2 regions of the Lactobacillus sp. IBH004 genome follow, and region 2 is predicted to be linked to the other one. Evidence: riboswitches for the same ligand, from Rfam matches in the RefSeq annotation. Region 2 holds a riboswitch; the other holds the start of a gene.
The links. Region 2 has a riboswitch for FMN ahead of ribD (bifunctional diaminohydroxyphosphoribosylaminopyrimidine deaminase/5-amino-6-(5-phosphoribosylamino)uracil reductase RibD). Riboswitches for the same ligand answer to the same signal wherever they lie in the genome.

Region 1 (11,327 bases), 630 kb from region 2:
CGAAGGTTTGACTTACGAATTGAAAAGAAAGGAAATTACTCAAGAAGAAAAGCCAAAACTGGGGGATCAAATCAAAGGATTTTTGTATGATAACAAACAGCATAATCGGGAAATGACCCAGTTTCTACCCTTTGCTCAAGAAGATCAGTATGCTTGGAGCAAAGTGACTGAAGTCAAGTATAGCTTAGGTGTATTTGTAGATATTGGCTTGCCAGATAAAGATATAGTGATTTCCTTGGATGATCTCCCTTATGACAAACAACGCTGGCCTGAAGTTGGTGATCAACTGCTAGTTCATCTTGAAACTGATGAAAAAGATCGTATTTGGGCAAAAATGGCGGATGAAAATATTTTTGAACAACTTGCAGCTCATTTTCCTGACGGCATGAATAATAAAGATGTTTTTGGGACTGTCTATTCAGCCCGTGAAGTAGGAGCATTTGTAATTACTAAAGAATATTATTTAGGCTTTGTTCATCCTTCACAAATGGCTCGTCCACTTCGTTTAGGTGAACAGTTTAAGGGTAGAGTAGTTGGTGTCAGTCAGTATGGCCGCTTAAATTTGAGCAGCCTGCCGCGATCTTTTGAAGAAATAGATGATGACGCGCAGATGATTTTAATGAGTTTGCGCAGAAAAAAAGATAAAACATTACCTTTTTATGATAAATCTGATGCAGAGGATATTAAAAACTATTTTGGCATATCAAAATCAGCTTTTAAACGAGCATTAGGACACTTGTTGAAGGGAAAATACATAGTGGAAGATAAAACTACTGGAACAATTTCATTACTTAACGACCCCGAAGAAGACAAAAATGAATAATTTGAATAAGTTAACAGAACAAGTTGAGGACTATTTAAGATTTAGTCAGATTGAGCGAGGATTAAGTGCTAATACAATCACTGCTTACAAGCAGGATTTAAGCTCTTTCATTGATTTTTTACAAAAGGAAAATTTAACTTCCTGGCCGACTAAAGCAATTGATATTGATGCTTTTTTGGCTGAGCAACGCGATCAAAAGAAAGCAACAAGTTCTATTAGTCGTTTAATTTCAAGTCTGCGAAAGTTTTACCAGTGGCTGGTAAGACAAAATATTCAAAAATTGAATCCTATGCTTGAAATAGACTCACCCAAAAAACGTCGACCTTTACCAGTTGCTTTAACCACAGTCGAAGTTACTGACTTACTTAAGCAACCTGATATAAAAAAGAAGCTGGGATTACGAGACCGTGCTTTACTTGAAACGTTGTACGCAACAGGAATAAGGGTGAGCGAATTAATAAACCTTAAATTTACCGACTTGCATGAAGAATTGAAATTAGTCAAAGTTTTTGGTAAAGGCTCAAAAGAACGGTTGATTCCTATTAGTAAAGTTGCTTTGTCCTGGATTGATAGTTATAAAGAAAAAGTACGTGATCCCTTGATATTGAAAGTGGGAAAAAACACGGATTTTATTTTTCTGAACAGTCGCGGCGGTTCTCTAACTCGACAAGCTGTGTGGCAAATTATCAAGCATTACTGCAAGTTGGCTGGTATTCAGAAAAACGTTACCCCTCACACTTTAAGACACACCTTCGCTACTCACCTACTTGAAAATGGGGCTGATTTGCGTGTGGTTCAAGAAATTTTAGGACACTCGGATATTAGTACTACACAAATTTATACCAATTTGTCCCAGAAACATATCATACAAGTATACGAGAAAACTCATCCTCGAATTTAAGGTGATTAAATGTTAATTGAATGTAAAAATGACACGGAAAAAGTAGCAATGGGTTTGTTATCCTATTTACCGGATTTTAAAAATCTCGCAAATCTTAAGGATGAAATTCAATTAAATAAAAATAGTGCTGAATTTTGTCTATATCTTTATCGGTCTAAGGATCCTAATTTTATTGGTGTGATTGGCACGCAAGCGAATAAACAATTTGTTGTCATTCGCTACATTTCATTTGCTCCTGATTTTCGCAAAGCTAAATATGAAGCAAAGGCAGTACAAGAACTGGCTCAAAGTAATCCCCAAAAAAGAATTACGGCTGTTCCTGAATATATTGATCTGATTAAATATTTAAAAAAGGACTCAAAAATATGAGTGCTAATCTTACTTTGGAATTACCCAATTTTGAAGGCCCTTTAGATTTGTTGCTGCACTTAATTAAAGTACAGAAAATTGATATTTATGATATTCCGATAGCCCAAATTACCAGCCAATATTTAGCCTATTTACATCAAATGCAAAGTCTTAATTTGAAAATTGCCGGTGAATACTTTGTCATGTCATCATTGTTGTTACGCATAAAGTCTCAATCACTACTGCCGCAAAATGATTTCATAGAAAATGATGAGGAACAGGAAGATCCTAGGGATGAACTCGTACAGCAGCTTATTACCTATTCAATATTCAAAAAAATCTCGGTTTACTTTAAAAAGCGTAACGAAAAGGTTCCCATTACTGCTGCTAAAGAGGAAAGCGTGCCCCTTAGTAAAAAGATTCAGCCGTTACCTCGAGGACAAATTACTTCCACCGAATTGGCTAATACGTTTATTTTAGTATTACAAAGAATGAAGATCAGACAGCCAGATATTGTTTCGGTTGAGGTGAAAGAAACCTCTGTTAAAGAGATGAGTACTTTTTTGCAAACCGAATTGGCAAAGTGCAAAAAGGTCAGTTTTTTTGCATGTTGTCAAAAAATGAAAACTTTATCTGATGTTATTGGTTTGTTTTTAGCATTGCTTGAACTTTGTAAAAAGCAAGAATTGCGGGTAACACAAAATAGAACATTTGGCGATCTGAACTTGGAAAGAATTGATAGCGATGATAACTAAAATTGCCCAGTTAGAGGCTCTATTGTATGTGGCCGGTGATAATGGCATTGAAAGCACTAATTTGTGTGAACTGCTGCAAATTGGCAAGCCTGCACTGCGCGAATTAACTAAAAGCTTGCAGGAAAAATTACAGCAAAATTCGGATTCAGGTCTGCAAATACAGCAGCTGAACGATTCTTATAAATTAACAACCCGGCCGGAAGTAAGCAAAACAATTGAAAACTTTTTTCAAAAAGATTTAACTAAAAGTCTTAGTCAGTCCGCTTTGGAAATATTAGCAATTGTTGCTTATAAGCAGCCTATTACTCGGATAGAAATTGATGAAATCAGAGGGGTAAATTCATCTGGTGCTTTACAAACATTAATTTGGCGGGGTCTTGTAAAGATAAATGGCAAAAAAGAGGCTCCGGGACACCCTAATTTATACGTGACCACTGACTATTTTTTGCAGTATTTTGGTTATCAAAGTTTAGCCGATTTACCTCTAATTGAAGATTTTGAAGATGATAGTGTTAATGCCGAAGGTGAAATCGATTTATTTGCGGCTAAGGGTCAAGCAGATAAGAATATTGCTAAAACTCAAAAAGGAGAATCATAATGGTGTTAGAACGATTACAAAAAGTAATTGCTGAAGCTGGAATTGCTTCACGACGCAAGGCTGAAAAAATGATCACCGCAGGGCGGGTGACAGTTGATGGTAATGTAGTTACAAAATTAGGTACTAAGGTAGATACATTTAGTAATATTACCGTCGATGGTGAACCAATTGAGCGGGAAAGTTTGCACACATACCTTTTTTATAAACCGCGTGGGGTGGTATCGACTGCCAGCGATGACAAAGGCCGAAAAACCGTTGTTGACTACTTTAAAGAATTGCCCTACCGCTTGTACCCAATTGGCAGACTAGATTATGACACGTCAGGTTTACTCTTGATGACCAATGACGGAGAGCTTGCAAATTTATTGATGCATCCACGCAATAATGTAGCAAAAGTATATGTTGCTAAAATTACGGGTGTGCTTTCTCCTGCAGAAATCAGTCAGCTTACCCACGGAGTAAAAATTGATCGTCATAGATGTGCTCCGGCTAAAGTTAAAGTAATTAGAACTGACCGCAAAAAAAATAGCCAAATAGTACAGTTAACTATTCATGAGGGGCAGTATCATCAAGTAAAAAGAATGTTTAAGGCTGTTCATCATCAGGTTAAAAAATTAGCACGTGAAAGATATGCCTTTTTAACCCTGGATTCTCTGATTTCCGGAAGTTTTCGCGAATTATCGCATGAGGAAGTTGACAGATTAAAAGACGTAGATTAAGATGGTATTGAAAATTAAATATTAAGTTTGTTGTCTTCATGGCAGGGTGAAAATCCCGACCGGCGGTGAGAGTCCGCGACCCACGAAAGTGGTGGAATCTATTGTGATACCGATAGTTAAAGTCTAGATGAAAGAAGACAGACTAAACTAAAAGCCAAGATCTTTAGCTTACTTTTACTCGGTCTGTTGCTAGAAGCAACAGACCGAGTTTTTTTGGAGGTAAGAATTTTGCAAAGAAAAGGCAGAAATAATTTGGTCAATATAGTAGCATATACTTTAATTGGAACAATTGCATATGTATTAATGCTTTTGGAAATACCATTGCCTGTCACCAGCTTTTTAAAATTTGATTTTTCTGATGTTGTAATTACTATTGGTACTTTTTTATTTGGTCCATTACCCGGCATTTTCATCGCGTTTGTGAGAATGCTAATTAATTTAATATATAAAGGTTTTGCGCTACCAAGTTTAGTGGGTCAATCTGCTGCCTTTTTAGCATCAATTTCATTTGCTTTGCCGTTTTATTATTTGACTAGAAATATCAATAAAGATGAAAAGAGTTTTACTAAAAAACATTTAAAACCAATCTTAGGTATAGTTCTTGGCATTATAGCGATGGCTTTTGTTTTGTCAGTTTTAAATGCTCTGGTTCTAACACCTTTTTATGCAGCAACTACGGTACCCAATTTGCCAGCTATTCATGGTTATTCAGGTCTATTGGCGTTTACTGAGAAAGTTTATTTGGGCAAATTGCTCCACATTCCATCAATGAGTGCCTATATTTTTGGCATTATTGTGCCGTTTAATTTATTAAAAGGGGCAATAAATGGTACGGTGGTTTACTTATTGTTTGAAACTGTTTTGAGAACAATCAAACCATTTGTCAGGAAAAACTTCAATTTAAAAAACTAAAATCAGAAATTATGAAATCGGTCTATTAAATGACCGATTTTTTTATCCACTTAAATGGTAAATATGCTAAAATTAAACAAGTTAGGTAAGGAGGCTTTTTAAGATGACTAATAATCCTAAGGGACCATATCAACATTATAAACGTCCGCAAAAAACCAGAGTTGAAACATACAGCTCTGGTTCTAAAGGTTGGATTGTACTCATTGTTTTACTTATAATGATACTAATTGGCCTTGTTCCAGTAGTACATCATTTAGCAGCGAATAATAATTCAAGTAATAAAATAGTTGAAGTACGCAAAATTCATAAAAAAGCTGCCAAAAAAGCAAACGTTAAAGCTTCTCCTGCAAAAAACAAACTTGTCGAAAATAAAACTAAAAGCAAACCGAAGGCAAAACCAAAACCTAAGATTAAGCATAAAAAGAAACACGTGAAAACTAAACAATATATAGTTCAAAGTGGAGATTCTTTAAGTAGTATTGCTCGTCGTTTTAAAATTTCTGTTGGTCAGTTAGCTGAGTTAAATCAACTTGATCCTAACAGTCAGGTGGATATCGGACAAGTACTGCGTATCAAATAACTTAGAAAGGATAGGGACTGCAGTCCCTTTTTTATTGAATGCAAGTAGCAATTGATGGACCAGCTTCAGCTGGAAAAAGTACAGTAGCAAAGATAATAGCTCAAAAATTGAACTTTACGTATATTGATACGGGAGCAATGTACCGTGCTTCTACCTGGTTAGCACGTGAACACAAACTTAGTTATAGTGATGAAAAAGGCATATTGGCTGCTATTGATAAAGAAAAAATTGAACTGAAAAGCGAAAATGGCCAACAAAAAGTTTTTGCCGGCGATAAGGATATATCTCAAGATATACGTACACCGGATATTTCTGCTCACGTTTCTCAAGTATCAGCTTTGGCAGATATCAGAGCTAAAATGGTCAGTTTGCAAAGACAAATGGCCGGTCAGATGAATGTAGTGATGGATGGTCGTGATATTGGGACCACAGTTTTGCCTGCAGCTGACGTTAAAATCTTTTTAGTTGCGTCTGCTCATTCTCGAGCCCAAAGAAGAATGCTTGATTTTAAAGAAAGAGGAATTAAAACTAACCAGTCCCTTGAAGAAATTGAACAAGACATACTGGAAAGGGATTATAAAGATTCGCATCGTAAAATTTCACCATTAAAAAAGGCACTTGATGCTATTGAAATAGACACAACTTCTATGACTATAGACCAGGTAGTTAATGCAATCTTATCTGAAATTAAAAAAAGTCAAAAAAACTATAAAAAAAGGGTATAAAACAGTAGAAAAATATCAAACTTTCATTTAGAATTAGAGTATGATATTGGGAGGTAAATAATGTCAGAAAACAGTAATCAATTTTTAGATGCATTAAAGCAAATGCAAGGAGTTGAGGTCGGAGATATTGTAGATGTTGAAGTCTTAGACGTTGAAGAAGGTCAAATCGATGTTGGTGTTGAAAATGCCGGTATTGAAGGTGTAATTCCTCGTCGTGAATACACTTCAGATCGCAACGTTGACCTACGTGAAGCAGTTAAACCAGGCGATAAGCTCAAAGCTTTAGTTTTAAGAAAAGCCGGCGGAGACAAAGAGAATGGTGAATTCTTCTTCTCAGTTACCCGCTTGAAGGAAAGAGAAGCTTACGATGAACTGCAAAAAGATTTTGAAGCCGGAAAGACAATTGAAGGCACAGTTACTTCTTCAGTTCGTGGTGGTTTGTTAGTAGATGTAGGCACTAGAGGATTTTTGCCTGCGTCATTAATTTCTAACCGTTATGTTTCGGATCTTAAGCCATTTATCGGCAAAACCATGAAACTTAAAATTACTGAAATTGATCCAAGTAAGAACCGCTTAATCCTTTCTCACAAAGATTTAATTGAAGAAGAACGTGAAGAAGCTTTTGACAAGGTTGCATCACAGTTAGTTGTGGGTGATGTTGTTGAAGGCAAGGTTTCCCGTTTAACTAATTTTGGAGCTTTTGTTGATGTTGGCGGTGTTGATGGTTTAGTCCACATTTCCGAGATCTCATACAAACATGTTGATAAGCCAAGCGATGTTTTAAAGGCTGGTCAAGATGTCAAAGTTAAAGTAATTGGTATTGATGATGATAGACATCGCATCTCCCTTTCAATTAAGCAAACTGAACCTTCTCCTTTTGAACAAGCTACAGCTGACTTACACGAAGGCGATGTGTTTGAAGGCGAAGTTAAATCTTTAACTAACTTCGGTGCTTTTGTTGAAGTAGCTGATAATATTCAAGGTTTAGTTCACGTTTCTGAAATATCATATAAACACGTAGACAAGCCAAGTGATGTTTTAAAGGTTGGTCAAAAAGTTAAAGTCAAGGTCTTAAACATTGACCCTGGTGAGCATCGCATTTCACTTTCTATGAAGGCTGCTGAGCCCAAGAATTCTGAAAATGAAGGCAATCGTTCACACAGTTCATATAACCGCAATTCAGTAAATAAAAAATATATGAACAATGATGACAGCGGCTTTGCTTTAGGTGACATCATAGGTGACCAATTAAAAGATCGTCGTTAATTTAATAAAAAAGCCGACTCTTAAGTCGGTTTTTTTATTTGTAAAAGGAGGCTGAAAAATGGTTTTACCCGTAGTTGCAATTGTAGGACAGCCTAATGTTGGTAAATCAACGCTTTTCAACCGGATTATTAATCAACGGTTAGCAATAGTTGAAGATAAACCTGGCGTGACTAGAGACCGTAATTATGCGCAAGCTGAATGGTTGGGGCACACATTTGATTTGATTGATACTGGTGGAATAACTTGGGAAAATAGTAATATTGAAGAAGAAATAAGAGCCCAAGCTGAAATAGCAATTGAAGAAGCTGATGTAATCATCTTTTTAACTAATGTCGCTAATCATGTAACAAATCTTGATGAGCGCATTGCCCAAATGCTTTATCAAACTAAGAAGCCAGTGATTTTAGCTGTAAATAAAGCTGATAATCCTGAGCAGCGGATGGACATTTATGATTTTTATAGCTTAGGTTTTGGCGATCCTATTCCTGTTTCAAGCGTGCATGGCACGGGTATTGGAGATTTGCTGGATCAAATAGTGCAAAGTTTGCCTAAAGACTTGGAGCAAAATGAGAAGGAGCAAATTTCTTTTAGTGTAATAGGACGGCCTAATGTAGGAAAATCATCAATTGTCAACCGCCTTGTCGGTGAAAATCGTGTAATTGTTAATAACGAAGAGGGAACGACCCGTGATGCAGTTGATACCCCTTTTGAAACAGATGGTACTAAATTTAGAATTGTTGATACAGCTGGTATAAGGCGCCGGGGAAAAGTTTACGAAATGACTGAAAAATACTCAGTAATGAGAGCAATGGGTGCAATTGAGCATTCTGATGTAGTCTGCCTAGTACTTGATGCCAGCACAGGCATTAGAGAGCAGGACAAGCATGTTGCTGGATATGCCCACGATGCTGGAAGAGGAATTATTATTGTTGTCAATAAATGGGATTTGCCTAAAAAAACAAGTAACAGTGGCAAGGATTTTGAGCAAATTATTCGTTCAGAATTTCAGTACCTAGATTATGCTCCTATTTTGTTTGTTTCAGCAAAAACGGGGCAGAATCTGGCTAAAATTCCGGAGATGGTTCGAAGAGTTTCTCATAATCAACAACAAAGAATTAAATCCAGCGTTTTAAATGATCTCTTACTAGAAACAAGTAAGTTAGTTCCGACGCCTATGATTAAAGGAAAAAGATTACGAGTTTACTACATGACGCAGGTAGCCACTAATCCACCAACTTTTGTCGTATTTGTCAATGATCCTGAATTAATGCATTTTTCATATCAGCGCTTTTTAATTAACCAATTAAGGGAAAATTTTGACTTCTCCGGCACTCCCATAAAAATTATTGCTCGAAAAAGAAAATAGTTTGTATCTACCAAAGACACAAAAATCACATTTTTAGAGGTAATTGCTTGTTGTATCAAGGGTTTTGTGCTATTTTGAAATCAAGGAAAAAAGTGGTTCCAATAATCATTTATTCCCTGTTCCTCAATTGAGGAATTAAATAAGGATCTTACTAAGAGATTCAAGTTACAGGAGGTGAATTCCCAATGGCAAATAAGGCAGAATTAGTCACTGAAGTTGCAGCAAAAGCTAAATTAACTAAAAAAGATGCAGCTACAGCAGTTGATGCAATTTTTAGTTCTATCCAAGAAGATCTAGCTAAAGGTAAAAAAGTACAATTAATTGGCTTTGGCACTTTTGAAGTGCGTAAGCGCGCAGCTCGTAAAGGACGTAATCCACAAACAGGCGATGAAATCCAAATTCCAGCAAGTGTTGTACCTGCATTTAGACCTGGTAAAGCTCTTAAGGAAGCTGTTAAATAGCTCAATGACTTTATTTAAAAGATGGTGGCTTAATTCGCCATCATCTTTTTTGTTTGATATTATTTGTAGCTGTAATTGATCTGATCGGCTAAAATAAAATAATGGAGGAATGAAAAATGAGCTATTCGGAAAAGCTGCTTGACGCAATTGAGCGGCAAGATTTTTCTCAAGAAAAGACATTATTACAAAAAGCCTTGGACAAAGATGAACCAGAGATTTTAGCATCACTAGCTGAGAACTTGGTGGGGTTAGGATTTACCGATCTAGCAAAGGAAATTTATCGCAGTTTAATTGCCCATTTTCCAAAAGAAGACTTGTTTAAGATATATTTAGCTGAGATATTATTAAATGACGGTCAAGATGATGATGGTTTAACTTTGCTTTATAACATTAGTCCTGACTCCTCCGCCTATCTCGACAGCTTGCTTGTTCAAGCTGACTATTATCAGACTAACGGTCTGCTTGAAACGGCCTATAAAAAATTGCTAGCAGCTGAAAAAATTGCACCTGATGAAGATGTCGTAAAGTTTGGTTTGGCTGAACTCGATTATCTGAGTGGCCATTATGAACAAGCACTTTCCAGATACCAGGATTTGTTGAAGCGTCATAAAACATTTAGTGAAGTCAATTTAAATGACCGTTTGTTTCAAACTTTAGCCAAACTAGGTCGTTACGAAGAGGCAGGGGAAGTAATTGCTAAAAATGGCAATGATATTCTTGATATTGACAGTAAGTATCAGGCTGCCTTGGTAATGTTAACTCTGCATAAAGATGACCAGGCAATTAAGTATTTGAATGAAGTAATCGATCAAAGTCCTGATTATGTTAATGCTTACAGGTTGTTAACTACAGCATATGAGCATAAAAACGATAACGAACAAGAATTACGCTCGGCTCAATTAGGAATAGCATATAATGAACTTGACCCCGTTCTTTATAAAAAAGGAGCACAAGCAGCTGTTAGGTTGAATGACTTAGATACAGCTAAAAACTTGTTACAAAAAGGAATAAAAAAACTTCCTGAAAACTTTGATTTGCGTTTGCAGTTATCTAATCTTTACGTTAGAGAAAATGACAATGAAGCAAACATTGCTCTTTTTGCCAAGGTTGACGATGAAGACTTAGAACCACAGGTTCACTGGAATTTAGCTCTTTCTTACCAAAATTTGGATCAAAGTGCAAAAGCAAAAAGTGAGTTTTTATTAGCCTATCCAGAATTTAAAAATAATAGTGCTTTTTTAAAGCAAATGCTGCTATTTTTTAATACTGAACCCAATTCCCGAAATATTGTAAAGGAATTATTAGAAGCCTATCTAAAACTCGAACCCGAAGATACTGAGATGCTGGAAATGTATGATGAATTACTGTCATAATTGCTAAATTAATATGATTACCTGGATTTGAAAAAAACAGATAGTTTTGTAATCATCCACCTTAAATTTAATAATTAAAAAAGGCAAATAAACTAGTTGCGAAAAACTTGAGTTATTTGCCTTTTTAAATCTTTATGAAGCTATTTCCTAATCAGCAGGTGGTGGCTTTTTTGTTTATAAGTAAAGCCTTCGCCTAAAACCTCATGAACTTCAATAACGCTGACAAATGCCTGGGGATCTTCTGCAGCTATTAATTCTTTTACTAGGGGAATTTCTCTGGGAGAAACTACTAAGTAAATTACTGGTCTTTTAGTTTTTTTATAACCACCACGAGCCTCAAGATAGGTGAAACCGCGATCCAGCTTTAAGTCAATCATTTTTGCAATTTCTTGATAATGATCAGAGATAATAAGAAGACCACGTGCAGAATATGCACCCTGTTGAACTGCATCCATAACACGTGACAGAATAAACGCTGCTACTAGGGTATACATGATATG
Region 2 (11,327 bases):
TTCGTCAGCATTACCCCACTTACTTGTTTTAATAGTTTTTGTACTAATTTTATTTTCATTCTTAGTAATGTCTGTTTCTGGCTGATCATTACCAGCAGAAGTTTGAGAGTTTGTCTCTTCATTTGTGCCCTGCGATGAGCCCACACTCCCGTTTTGAGTTTCATCTGCATTATCTGTAGTATCATTAGCATTTCCTTCTGGTGCAGTGGTATTCGCATTATCAGTAGTGCCTTGATTACTTCTTTGAGATGCATTATTATTTGCTACTCGGGTTTTATTCCTATCAAAGTTTTGCGCAGTGTCCTGTGTTCCTGAATTGCTATCAGCCTTTACCACATTAGTATTTAAAATTGCTAAACCAAGTGCAGCTGCCGTTAAACTACTAAAAAGCAGTGCTCCAGTTCGCTTATTGTGGTTCAATCCTTTATTCATTTTTCACCTCAATAATAAAAATTATCTAATTTTGCTACTAAAAAAATATGAATATCATTACAATTTCATTATATAATTAATTTAATAACATTGCAAGTAAAAATATTTTTTTAAAAGTGCTTAAAATAGCCATAAAATTAACATTAGTAACAAATTAAAATAACTATTTTACTGTTATCGGATAATATATGCATATATGATTTTAAAATTAGTTTTAATAATTTAAAGATAAATCAACTAATAATAAAAGCAAACAGCAAGCCGCTAAAACTACTAAGACCAAAAACAAGCCACTTCTATTTCTAGAAACGACCTGTTTTTTCTTTATTTAGGATTGTGCACTTAAAAAATTATAGTTGCTTTATCTGTTCTTCTATATTTAATACTTCTAAGACATCTGTAGCACACTCAGCTCCTTTATTGCCTGCTTTACCTCCGGCACGATCAGTTGCTTGTGCAACCGTATCGGTCATAAGTACACCAAACATGACTGGAACTGGCCCATTGGCTGATGCAGCTGCTAACTGAGAAGTAGTACCTTCACAAACATAGGTAAAATGAGCTGTTTCGCCTCTAATTACAGCTCCTAATGCAATAATGCCATCAACTTTGCCACTTTTTGCCAGACAGTTGACCGTACGAGCAATTTCAAAAGCACCGGGTACTTTCACAAGCACAATATTTTCATCTTTCACTCCTGATTTTTTCAATTGCTCTAGCGCACCTGAAAGTAGGCGATCCGTTACCACACCGTTAAATTGAGCAACGACAATACCAATCTTTTTATCCTGTCCCTGGGCAATGTTGCCAATAATTTCTTTCATGTTAATCTACCTCGTTTAAAATATGATTCATTTCATGCTTTTTAGTTGCCAAGTAATTCTTATTTTCTGCGGTCATGCCTACTTCAACAGGTATTCTTTTGACAACTTTAATGCCATAATTTTCTAATTGCGTTACTTTATCCGGATTATTGGTCATTAATTCAACTTCGCTCACGCCTTTTTGCCTTAAAATTTCAGCAGCAACATTATAGCGGCGTGCGTCAACCGGCAAGCCAAGGTGCTGGTTAGCTTCAACTGTGTTCATACCTTCGTCTTGCAGCTTATAAGCGCGCAATTTATTTTCTAGACCAATTCCCCGACCTTCTTGACGCAAGTATAAAACTGCTCCTGATCCATTTTGCTCAATTTTTGTTAAAGCTGCGGCAAGCTGAGCGCCACAGTCACAGCGCTTAGAACCAAAAACATCCCCAGTCAAACATTCACTGTGAAGCCGCAATAAAAGAGGCTCACCTTTTTTTACTTCACCCTTACTAATTAACAAAGTCGGTTGCTTTTCAGGATGCTTTTTATCCCTGAAACCTTCAAGCTGGAAGTGACCGTACTTGGTAGGAAAAGCAACCTTGGTAAAGGATTCAATCCCCAAATCTTTATTTGCCAGATTCTTGCGGTATGCAATTAACTCTTCAATGGTCAAATAAGGAATACCAAGTCCTTCTGCTAAAGCCTTTAGGTCTTTACGTCTGGCCATCGTTCCGTCTTTTTTAATGCACTCGCAAATAAAGCCTACAGGTGCAACTCCTGCCAATCTAGCCAGATCCAAAGCAGCTTCAGTATGACCTGTGCGCTCCAGTACACCGCCTTCTTTAGCTACCAAAGGAAAAACATGACCTGGATGATAAAAGTCAGCCCACTGGCTATTAGGATCAGCCAATTTTTTAATAGTTTTAGCACGGTCAAAAGCTGAAATTCCCGTAGTGGTTTCAGTAGAATCAACACTAAGGGTAAAAGCCGTGCCAAAAGTATCGTTCGAACCAGTTTCAATTGGTTTTAGTTGCAAGCGGTCAGCGTATGCCTTACTCATCGGCACACATAATAGTCCGCGCGCCTTAGTAATCATCATATTAACTGCTTGAGGCGTTACCTTTTCAGCCAGACCAATCATATCCCCTTCAGACTCACGCTGCGGTGAATCAGCCACAATGACCAACCCACCTGTCAGCATATGTTGTAACACCTTTTGCATTTTTTCATTCAGTTGTTCTGTCATTTTTTCCTCCATTAAAATTCCTTTTTCCAAGCTTGAATTTGTTTGACAGCGTACCGACCAATCATATCCACTTCAATATTGACTTTGTCATGCACTTGATAGTGAGCCAAAGTAGTATTTTGTATGGTATAAGGTATTAAGCTCACTCCAAAATGATCATTTTGCGTCATTGTCACGGTTAAACTAATGCCGTCAATGGCAATTGAGCCTTTTTCAACAATAAAAGGAGCATACTTATGTGGTACTGCGAATTCTAATTCTACAGAATTCTCATTTTCATCCCGTTTTATTAATTCTGCTGTAGTATCAACATGACCTGCAACAATATGACCATCAAGCTTACCGTTTAAAGACAATGATGGCTCTAAATTTACTAAACTACCTTTTTGCAAATTGCCCAAATTAGTCCGTTTCATTGTTTCCGGCATCACGTCTACTGCAAAGTCATTATCGCTCCAAGCGGTAACGGTTAAACAAATACCATTAACGGCAATGCTTGCCCCTAAAGGCAAATCTTTTTGCACTAATTTAGGAGCGCAAATACCTAGTCTTGCATGTTGCTCACTAATTTCCAAACGGGTTATCGTTCCCGTAGTTTGAATTATTCCTGTAAACATTCTTTTCTCCTCACGCGAATTCTGACATCTTGATTGAATTTTTTAACGTCTAAAAGTTGATAATCACTTTTTTCTGCTAAAGCCTGGCCAAACACAGCAGGTAATGCAGTACCGCCTAAAACTAAAGGAGCAATGTATGTCACTATTTCGTCAGCCAAGTCCGCTGCTACAAACTGGCTCTGGACATTGCTGCCACCTTCAACTAATAGTGCTTGAATTTCATGTGCGGCTAAAAACTGCACAATTTTTGAAGGTGTCCATTTAGCAGCAGTAAAGCAGCGAACATTTTCAGCTACTTTTTGTGTCAGTTCAGTTCTACTTAATAGCCAAATTTCGCCTTGTGTCTTAAACATGCGACTGTTAAAGTCTAATTGATTAGCATCTTTAGTAAGCACTATTCGAATAGGTGGCTGGGGTAAATTTTTAATTCTGACCGTTAAAAGCGGATTGTCTATTCGCAAAGTATTTGCCCCAATTAAAATTGCTTGGTTGTGCAAACGCAACTTTTGCACATCCACCTGAGCTGCATCCCCAGTCAAAATTGTTCTCGTTTTACCTGCAGCATTAATTTTGCCATCAAGAGACATTGCATATTTAAGCGTCACAAAAGGCCTCTTTTGGTGATAAAAAAAGTTATAAGCAACGTTTAAATTTTCTGTACCACCGATTATCTCAGTTTGCACCCCATGGCTTTCTAGATATTCAATACCCTTGCCAGCTACAATTTGATGAGGATCAATCTGACCAATAACAACTTTTTTTATTCCAGCTTCAGCGACCTTTTTGCAGCAAGGAGGTTGCTTGCCGTAATGGCTGCAAGGCTCTAGTGTGACATACAAGGTTGCTCCCTGTGCCTGCTGGGGATCAGCTAAGTGTGAGAGTGTATTCACTTCTGCGTGTTCCTTACCAAATTGATGGTGGTAGCCGGTCGCTAGAACCTGATTGTCCTTAACCAAAACTGCACCAACTAAAGGATTTGTCCAAGTCATTCCCTGAGCTTTCAATGCTTCTTGAACTGCCATTTGCATATAATCCTTATCCTGCACTAATTTCACTTCCTAAGCATTAAAAAACCTCGTTGATTCAATCAACGAGGCTTATTTTATATTCATCAAATAAGATTTCAGCGAAGTTTAATAACGACGCGAGTTTTCTGTCTAATCTTGTTTGTTCTTCTCCCATCCAGACTTTAACTGTCGGTACTAGACTCACACTAGTTCCACCGCAAAACGCGGGTCACGGACTTCAATTATTAATTGTCACCGTCGGTAGGGAATTACACCCTGCCCCGAAGAAACCGTATTCAACTTATTCCAGTATAATATAGATATCCTATATCGGCAATAGCAATTTATTGTTTTATAAAATTATATATATACGATAAGCACAAACTTAAATAAAATAATTCCTTATAGTCCCCAATCAGACAAATGGAGAGGGATATTATTATTTTTACCAAAATATTTCTTAAAGGCAGTGCCAAATGACAAATGATCTTTAAGATGATTGCGATAGGCGTCTCTAATGCTTAAAATTGCTGTCACAGCTAAATTAGTAGTCAGAATTATCAGTATGCCAATAAATATATATAAAAGATATAACATTTTAACCCTCCCATTTTTAACTGTATTACTTTTCTAATACACTACTACCAAGTGGCAACATTGTCAATACTTTTTGGAAAAATAAATAGACTAATAATCAAATTGATTACTAGTCTATTTAATTTGCATTAAACCTTACGCTTTATTTAATACATATATTTCTCTATAGCAGTCTTAGGATCCATTCCTGCACGAATTTTTAGTTCTAATTCAATTGCCACATCAGCAATAATAACTTGCGGATCAATAACATTATACGGATGCTCTGGCGCCTTTTCCTGAGCTAAAGATAATTCAGTACAACCAAGTAAAATTACATTACAGCCATACTGATCATGCATGGTGCGTAATATGCGGTGATAAAGTTCACCATCAACTACGCCTTTTTCTTTAATGCTGGAATAAATCAGCTCAGTAACCAGCGGTTGAATCTCAGGACCACCCAATTCTACCTCACGGCCAACTTGTTCAATTTCGTCTTCGTACAAATGATCATAAATCGAACCTTCCGTAGCAATCAAGCCAATCTTTTTTTCCTGCGGAAAGTCACTTGCAAATTTATGAACAGCAATACGCATCATATGTAAAAAAGGAATATCAGTTAGTTTAGCCAAGTCATCATAAAAATAATGTGCAGTATTACATGGCATCACGAAAAAATCGGGCTTTAACATTGCTTGCTGGAGCACATCATCACGCAAAGCATTGAAAAAATTAGGTTGGCTATGGTCTTTGATATAAGCCGTGCGGTCAGGAATTTGGGCATCATTAACCAAAATATAATTCAGATAGTCCTGATCTTTGGTAATCTTTAGACGGTGATTAATCATGCGGACATAGCTTTCCGTTGCAATCGTACCCATACCGCCAATAATACTAAAAAAATGTTTCATTAATACCTGCTTTTCTAACCGTTAAAATGTTCTTTTTGCCCTTCAAGTTCATCAATTACCTGTTGTGCAACTGTAATATCAGACGGATAAGGAGTATCTACTCCCCGGATCTTTTGATAACTATCTTCACCTTTACCACAGATCAGAACAACATCACCCTGCTTGGACATACTGATTGCATCATGGATGGCCTTCTTACGGTCTAGTTCTATTGTGACATCAACTTTAGAATGATCGATCCCTGCATCAATTTCCTGTGCTATATCCTTGGGATCTTCAAAGCCAGGATCATCTGTTGTCAGAAAGGCTTTAGCAGCGTAGGCATTTAGACTGTTACTAAAACCGGGACGACGAGAAACTCCTTTGTCACCAGGTGCCCCCACAACGACAATAATTTTGGGATTATTAAATTCGCGTTGCATAAAGCCCATAAGAGCCATCATTGAGGCTTCATTATGTGCGAAGTCCACAACCACTACTCCGTGCTTCTTGGTAACTTCTGTTTGCATTCTTCCAGGGACGGTAACTTGACTGATACCTTTAGCAGCATCGTCATAATTCATCCCGGCCAGTCCTGCACCAATTACTGCGGCAGTACCGTTAGATTCGTTAAAATCACCTAACATCTTTAACTGGTAATCGCCAGCTATTTTAAGCTGCTTGGCTTTGTCGCTAACACACAATACCTGGAACCGGGTCCGTGACATATCAAGCTCTTGGGTCGAAAAACGAAAATCGATGGTCTGCTTCAGATCCGGATTAGTAAATTTTTCGTCAGCAAATAAGTAAATACTGTCTGGATCTGTAGTAGTCATGGCCGCAGCATAAACTTCAGGAAAATGATCAGTCTGAGCGTTAATAATACATTTACGGGCATTAACCAGCAGCTGCAACTTACAATGTAAATAATCAGCGAAATTGGGATGCTCATTGGGTCCAATATGATCAGGTGTAATATTTAAGAAAAAGCCCAGGTCATAGGTCAGACCAAATACCCTGTTTTTTTTATAAGCCTGGCTGGAAACTTCCATAACCATATGCGTCATTCCGTTGTCTACAGCTATTCGCATATCACGGAACAAATCAAGTGATTCAGGCGTTGTCAAGCTTGACTTAAAAGTATCATCTTTTTTAGGTCCCACAACTGTATTGACTGATGAAATTAACGCCGTTTTACCGCCGTTAACTTGATCTAACATCCCTTTTAAAAAGTAGGCCGTTGTAGTCTTACCTTTAGTACCAGTAATAGCTATTAAATATAAATCGTCTTGCGGGAAACGGAAAAATGCCGCAGACAATAACGCCATCGCTTTGGAAACATTGCGCACAATCAGTGCATGCATTCCCTTACCTTCCGGATAGGGTTGCTCTGCTACATAACAATTAGCACCATTCGCCTTTGCCATTGACAAATAAGTGGGACGAAAACCAGCACCTTTACAGAAGAATAATGTATTGGTATGAACGTCACGCGAGTCATACGACACATATTCCATCTTAGAAGATATAGTATCTTGGACAGCACTCGATTTAAGCAGATGGTGTTCTTTTAAAATTAAAATACAGGTATTTAAAGAAATACTCATGCTATACTCCTCTATTTATTATCTCAGTCAAAATTATACCACAGCTATGCTGGAGTTTTTTCACTCTTTAAGTTTAAAGGCAGGCAAATAATGAAACGGGTCCAATCTTTGTCAGATTCACAGCGGATTTTGCCCTGATGAAGATCAACAATACTTTTGGTAATTGATAGACCTAGCCCGGTGCCACCCGTTTGGGTATTACGAGAGCCTTCGACTCTGTAAAAACGTTCAAATATTTTTTTCAACGAATCTTCGGGAATTTGAGCACCATTGTTTTCTACCCGTAACTCAACTTCATTGTTATTAACTAAATTAGCAATTAAGTTAATTTGTGTTGCACCTGTACCGTACTTTAGCGCATTAGTGATGAGATTATTATAAACACGTACCAACTTTTCCGCATCAGCTTGAATAGTTAAATTTTTAGGTCTTGCTTCTATATTAAATACTATCCCTTTTTCCTGACCTTCGAATTCAAAGCCCGCGGCAACTTGCTCTAACATAGAAAAAATATGTAAAGAAGACAAATTTAATTTGGTACTAGTTGATTTTAACGTGGTATACTCAAGCAAATCATGAGCGAGCGATTTCATCTGTTCAGCCTTCATATATGCAATATTAAGGTATCTTTGTTGATCTGCTGGATTTGACACCCCCGATTTCAGTAAACCCAAATAGCCGATGATAGAAGTTAAGGGCGTTCTGATATCATGAGAAACATTGCTAATCAGTTCGTCCTTTGACTTTTCAATCGCTTTTTCTTCATTAATCGCATTTACTGTACTGTCTACTAACGAATTAATTGAATCAATTACTTTTTGCAAATCAGTTTTGACTTTAAAAGAAATTGTATGGTCAAAATGTCCCTTAGCAATATAATGCAGTTCAGAAATAACATGTCTTAACTGCATTTGATGATAGCGCCGAATTAAGCGCCAGTACAGAACGATTAAATCACCAATACCCATGAAAATAATAAAGGTATTCTGCCAGGACCATAAGTGGCGCCCGCCAGCAAAAGTAATGGTCTTTTTTAGAAAATAAATCCCGTTAACCAGGTTTTTATCTTGTAAAATTGTCAAGTTGATCAAAATAATCACTGACAGGTTCAATAGTAGCTCTAAAACTACCGTTATAACGCCTTCAGCAAACAGCTCACTTTTTTCCGCGGCTGTCAGCTTGACCCTTTCCTTTTTCATCTAGTTAAGCCTCAACTTTATAGCCTACTCCCCAGACGGTCTGAATAACATCTTCACCACCCGTTGCCGATTGAATTTTGTCACGCAGGTGTGAAACGTGCACCATAACGGTTTTAGCAGAAACTATGGATTCCTGCTGCCAAACCCGTTCAAAAATTTCATCCGCTGAAAATACCCGGTTAGGGTGACTGGCCAGCAAGTATAAAATGCCAAATTCTAAGGCAGTCAACTGAATGTCTTTACCATCAATTGTCTTAACTTCATGTGAATCACGGTTAATAATCAGTGGTCCCACTTCTAAAATATCTGGTTCATCATCCTTAACCTGCTTTTGACTACGACGCAAAAGTGAACGAACTCGTGCCATTACTTCTAAAGGATTAAATGGCTTAGAAACATAGTCATCTGCTCCAGTAATCAAGCCTTGAATTTTATCCATATCACCAGTCTTGGCTGATACGATAATAATTGGGATATCAGAATCTTTGCGTACTTCCTTGATAACATCAATTCCGCTCATATTAGGCATCATGATGTCCAAGATCATTAATGCAATATCTGGCGTCGTAGTTAATTTGGTAATTGCTTCTTTGCCGCTATAGGCAACAACTGGAGTGTAACCTTCATTTTTAAGATAAATACTTAACAGCTCGACGATTTCTTTATCATCGTCAACAACTAAAATTTTCATAGGGCTAATTTCCCTTCTTTTATCTATTGATTATTTTCGGTTTATTTCATTATTCCACTAAATATAGTTTAGCAGAATCTATGTCTAATATTTTAGTCAATTTTGTAATAAACTACTAATATTCAAGCATAATTTTATCGTTTTATTAAAAAAGCTGGACAGTTCCCAGCTTATTTCCTATTTTAAACTATTAATATTGTTCAAATATTTAATCAGCCACTGGCGATCAATGAAGCCTAAATATGTTCCATTATTATTTTGTACGGCAGCTTCATTTTGATGGCTCAATAATTCCAGCAAAACAGCAATTTTCTCATTAATATTAATTACAGGCATTGCTGCTAGCGAATTAGAACTAGTTTGCTTAAATTCATTAAATAAGGCTGCTTGCTTTAATGGTGTTTCATATAAATTGTTCCCTAAGCTGCCTTTAAAAAAGTCCCTGACAAAATTGTTTGCCGGATGGCGTAAGATTTCTTGTGGCTGATCGACCTGTAATAATTTGCCATCCTTCATAACGCCAATCCTGTCAGCTAAGTGCAGGGCTTCATTCATATCATGCGTCACAAATAAAATTGTATTATGCAGCTGCTTGTGCAAATTAATAACTAGTTCTTGTAAATTTGCACGGGAAAGTGGATCCAGGGCGCTAAAGGGTTCATCCATTAAAACAATCGGAGGCTTTGACGCAATCGCGCGTAAAATGCCAATTCTTTGTTGTTCACCACCAGACAGTTCATGAGGATAACGGTGAGCATACTCTTGGGGATTTAGTCCCACTTTTTCCAATAAATTTGCGGCCATTGCCGTAAGATCAGCCTTAGCACCTTGAATTTCCGGAATCAAAGTAATATTTTTAGCGACAGTCATGTTAGGAAAAAGAGCAATTTGTTGCAGAACATAACCAATTTTCCAGCGCAATTTCTGAACGTTATAATCAGTCGTAGGCCGCTCATTGACTAAAATCTGTCCAGCACTAGGATCTGCCAAACGGTTAATCATTTTAATCGAGGTAGTTTTTCCACTGCCTGAGTTTCCTACCAAAACGAAAAGTTCGCCTTGCTGAATATCCAAATTAAGATCGTTAACTACTACTTTTTTAGCAAAGGTCTTATTTACATGCTCAAATTTAATTGCTGAAGTCATCTTACTTCTCCTTAAGCAAATGCTGTTTTAATAAAAAGTGACGTGCGACTTGTCCAGGATCCATATTTTTAACATTAACTTCATAGTTCATTTCCTGCATCTGCTTTTCGGAAATCTTGCCAGCCAGCTTATTCAAGCTGCGAACAATTTGCGGATGCTTGTGGGCAAAATCATTGGTCATCAAGGGAGCGCCTTGATAAATAGGAAAATTATGCTTATCATCTTTTAAAATAGTCAAATGATATTGGCGCAATTCACTATCAGTTGAATAGGCATCAACGATGTTAACTTTATTCTGATTAATTGCCTGGTAACGCAAAGCCGGTTCCATTGACTTAACAGGGAAATCAATCTTGTATAATTTCTTAATACCCTTGAACCCATCACCACGATCAATAAATTCTAATGTCATTCCTCCTTTTAGCTGATTGGTGATATTAGCCAAATCACTGATTTTTCTTAAACGATTTTTCTTTTTAAATGAAGTTTTAACTGCTAGGGCATATGTATTATCGTACGCCATAGGCTTAAGCAAAGTAAGCTTATCCTGTTTATTCATTAATTCTTTTGCTTTTTCATAGGTTTCTTTTTCAGACAAACCAGCCGTTTTAACCGGAGACTTCGCAAAGGTTTCCAAAACAGTTCCCGTAAATTCTGGATAAATATCTATTTTATTGTTTTTCAAAGCGGTATATAAAAAGGTAGTTTTACCAAAATTAGGTTTCAAGGTCACTTGAACGTGTGGATCGTCTTGTTCAATTAACTCTTTATACATGTTGATCAAAATTTCTGGTTCAGAACCTAACTTACCGGCAATTGTAACTGTTTCTTTCTGACCGGCAAAAGCTTGATAAATTCCACTTCCTGCTAAGAAGATGACACTAACTCCTAATATTCCCAAAGCTGTTTTAACTGAGGCATGTTCCAGCCACTTAATGAGCGCGCTTAACGTAATCGCCAAAACGCCAGAACAAACAGCGCCAATTACAATTAGTCCGGTATTGTTGCGGTCAATTCCCAATAAAATAAAACTGCCCAGGCCACCAGCACCAATTAAAGCTGCCATGGTGGCAGTACCAATAATTAAAACTAAGGCCGTTCTAATAC

Region 1: linked by a shared signal. The riboswitch ahead of LDX54_RS04705 (ECF transporter S component) and the one ahead of ribD (bifunctional diaminohydroxyphosphoribosylaminopyrimidine deaminase/5-amino-6-(5-phosphoribosylamino)uracil reductase RibD) in region 2 are both predicted to bind FMN.

What each region holds. Positions count from the first base shown of each region.
Region 1 is NZ_CP110217.2:922,806-934,132, forward strand. It holds gene LDX54_RS04675 (S1-like domain-containing RNA-binding protein) at 1-823, shown strand, start outside; gene xerD (site-specific tyrosine recombinase XerD) at 816-1,724, shown strand; gene LDX54_RS04685 (hypothetical protein) at 1,734-2,093, shown strand; gene LDX54_RS04690 (segregation/condensation protein A) at 2,090-2,827, shown strand; gene scpB (SMC-Scp complex subunit ScpB) at 2,817-3,425, shown strand; gene LDX54_RS04700 (pseudouridine synthase) at 3,428-4,144, shown strand; FMN riboswitch at 4,173-4,287, shown strand; gene LDX54_RS04705 (ECF transporter S component) at 4,370-5,056, shown strand; gene LDX54_RS04710 (LysM domain-containing protein) at 5,160-5,636, shown strand; gene cmk ((d)CMP kinase) at 5,675-6,361, shown strand; gene rpsA (30S ribosomal protein S1) at 6,422-7,627, shown strand; gene der (ribosome biogenesis GTPase Der) at 7,686-8,993, shown strand; gene LDX54_RS04730 (HU family DNA-binding protein) at 9,179-9,454, shown strand; gene LDX54_RS04735 (tetratricopeptide repeat protein) at 9,571-10,827, shown strand; gene LDX54_RS04740 (YitT family protein) at 10,968-11,327, opposite strand, start outside.
Region 2 is NZ_CP110217.2:297,680-309,006, reverse strand. It holds gene LDX54_RS01495 (BspA family leucine-rich repeat surface protein) at 1-432, opposite strand, end outside; gene ribH (6,7-dimethyl-8-ribityllumazine synthase) at 783-1,256, opposite strand; gene ribA (GTP cyclohydrolase II) at 1,258-2,484, opposite strand; gene LDX54_RS01480 (riboflavin synthase) at 2,496-3,101, opposite strand; gene ribD (bifunctional diaminohydroxyphosphoribosylaminopyrimidine deaminase/5-amino-6-(5-phosphoribosylamino)uracil reductase RibD) at 3,086-4,123, opposite strand; FMN riboswitch at 4,268-4,401, opposite strand; gene LDX54_RS01470 (hypothetical protein) at 4,511-4,705, opposite strand; gene LDX54_RS01465 (amino acid racemase) at 4,852-5,598, opposite strand; gene LDX54_RS01460 (UDP-N-acetylmuramoyl-L-alanyl-D-glutamate--2,6-diaminopimelate ligase) at 5,613-7,184, opposite strand; gene LDX54_RS01455 (HAMP domain-containing sensor histidine kinase) at 7,229-8,383, opposite strand; gene LDX54_RS01450 (response regulator transcription factor) at 8,388-9,074, opposite strand; gene LDX54_RS01445 (ABC transporter ATP-binding protein) at 9,252-10,220, opposite strand; gene LDX54_RS01440 (ABC transporter permease/substrate-binding protein) at 10,222-11,327, opposite strand, start outside.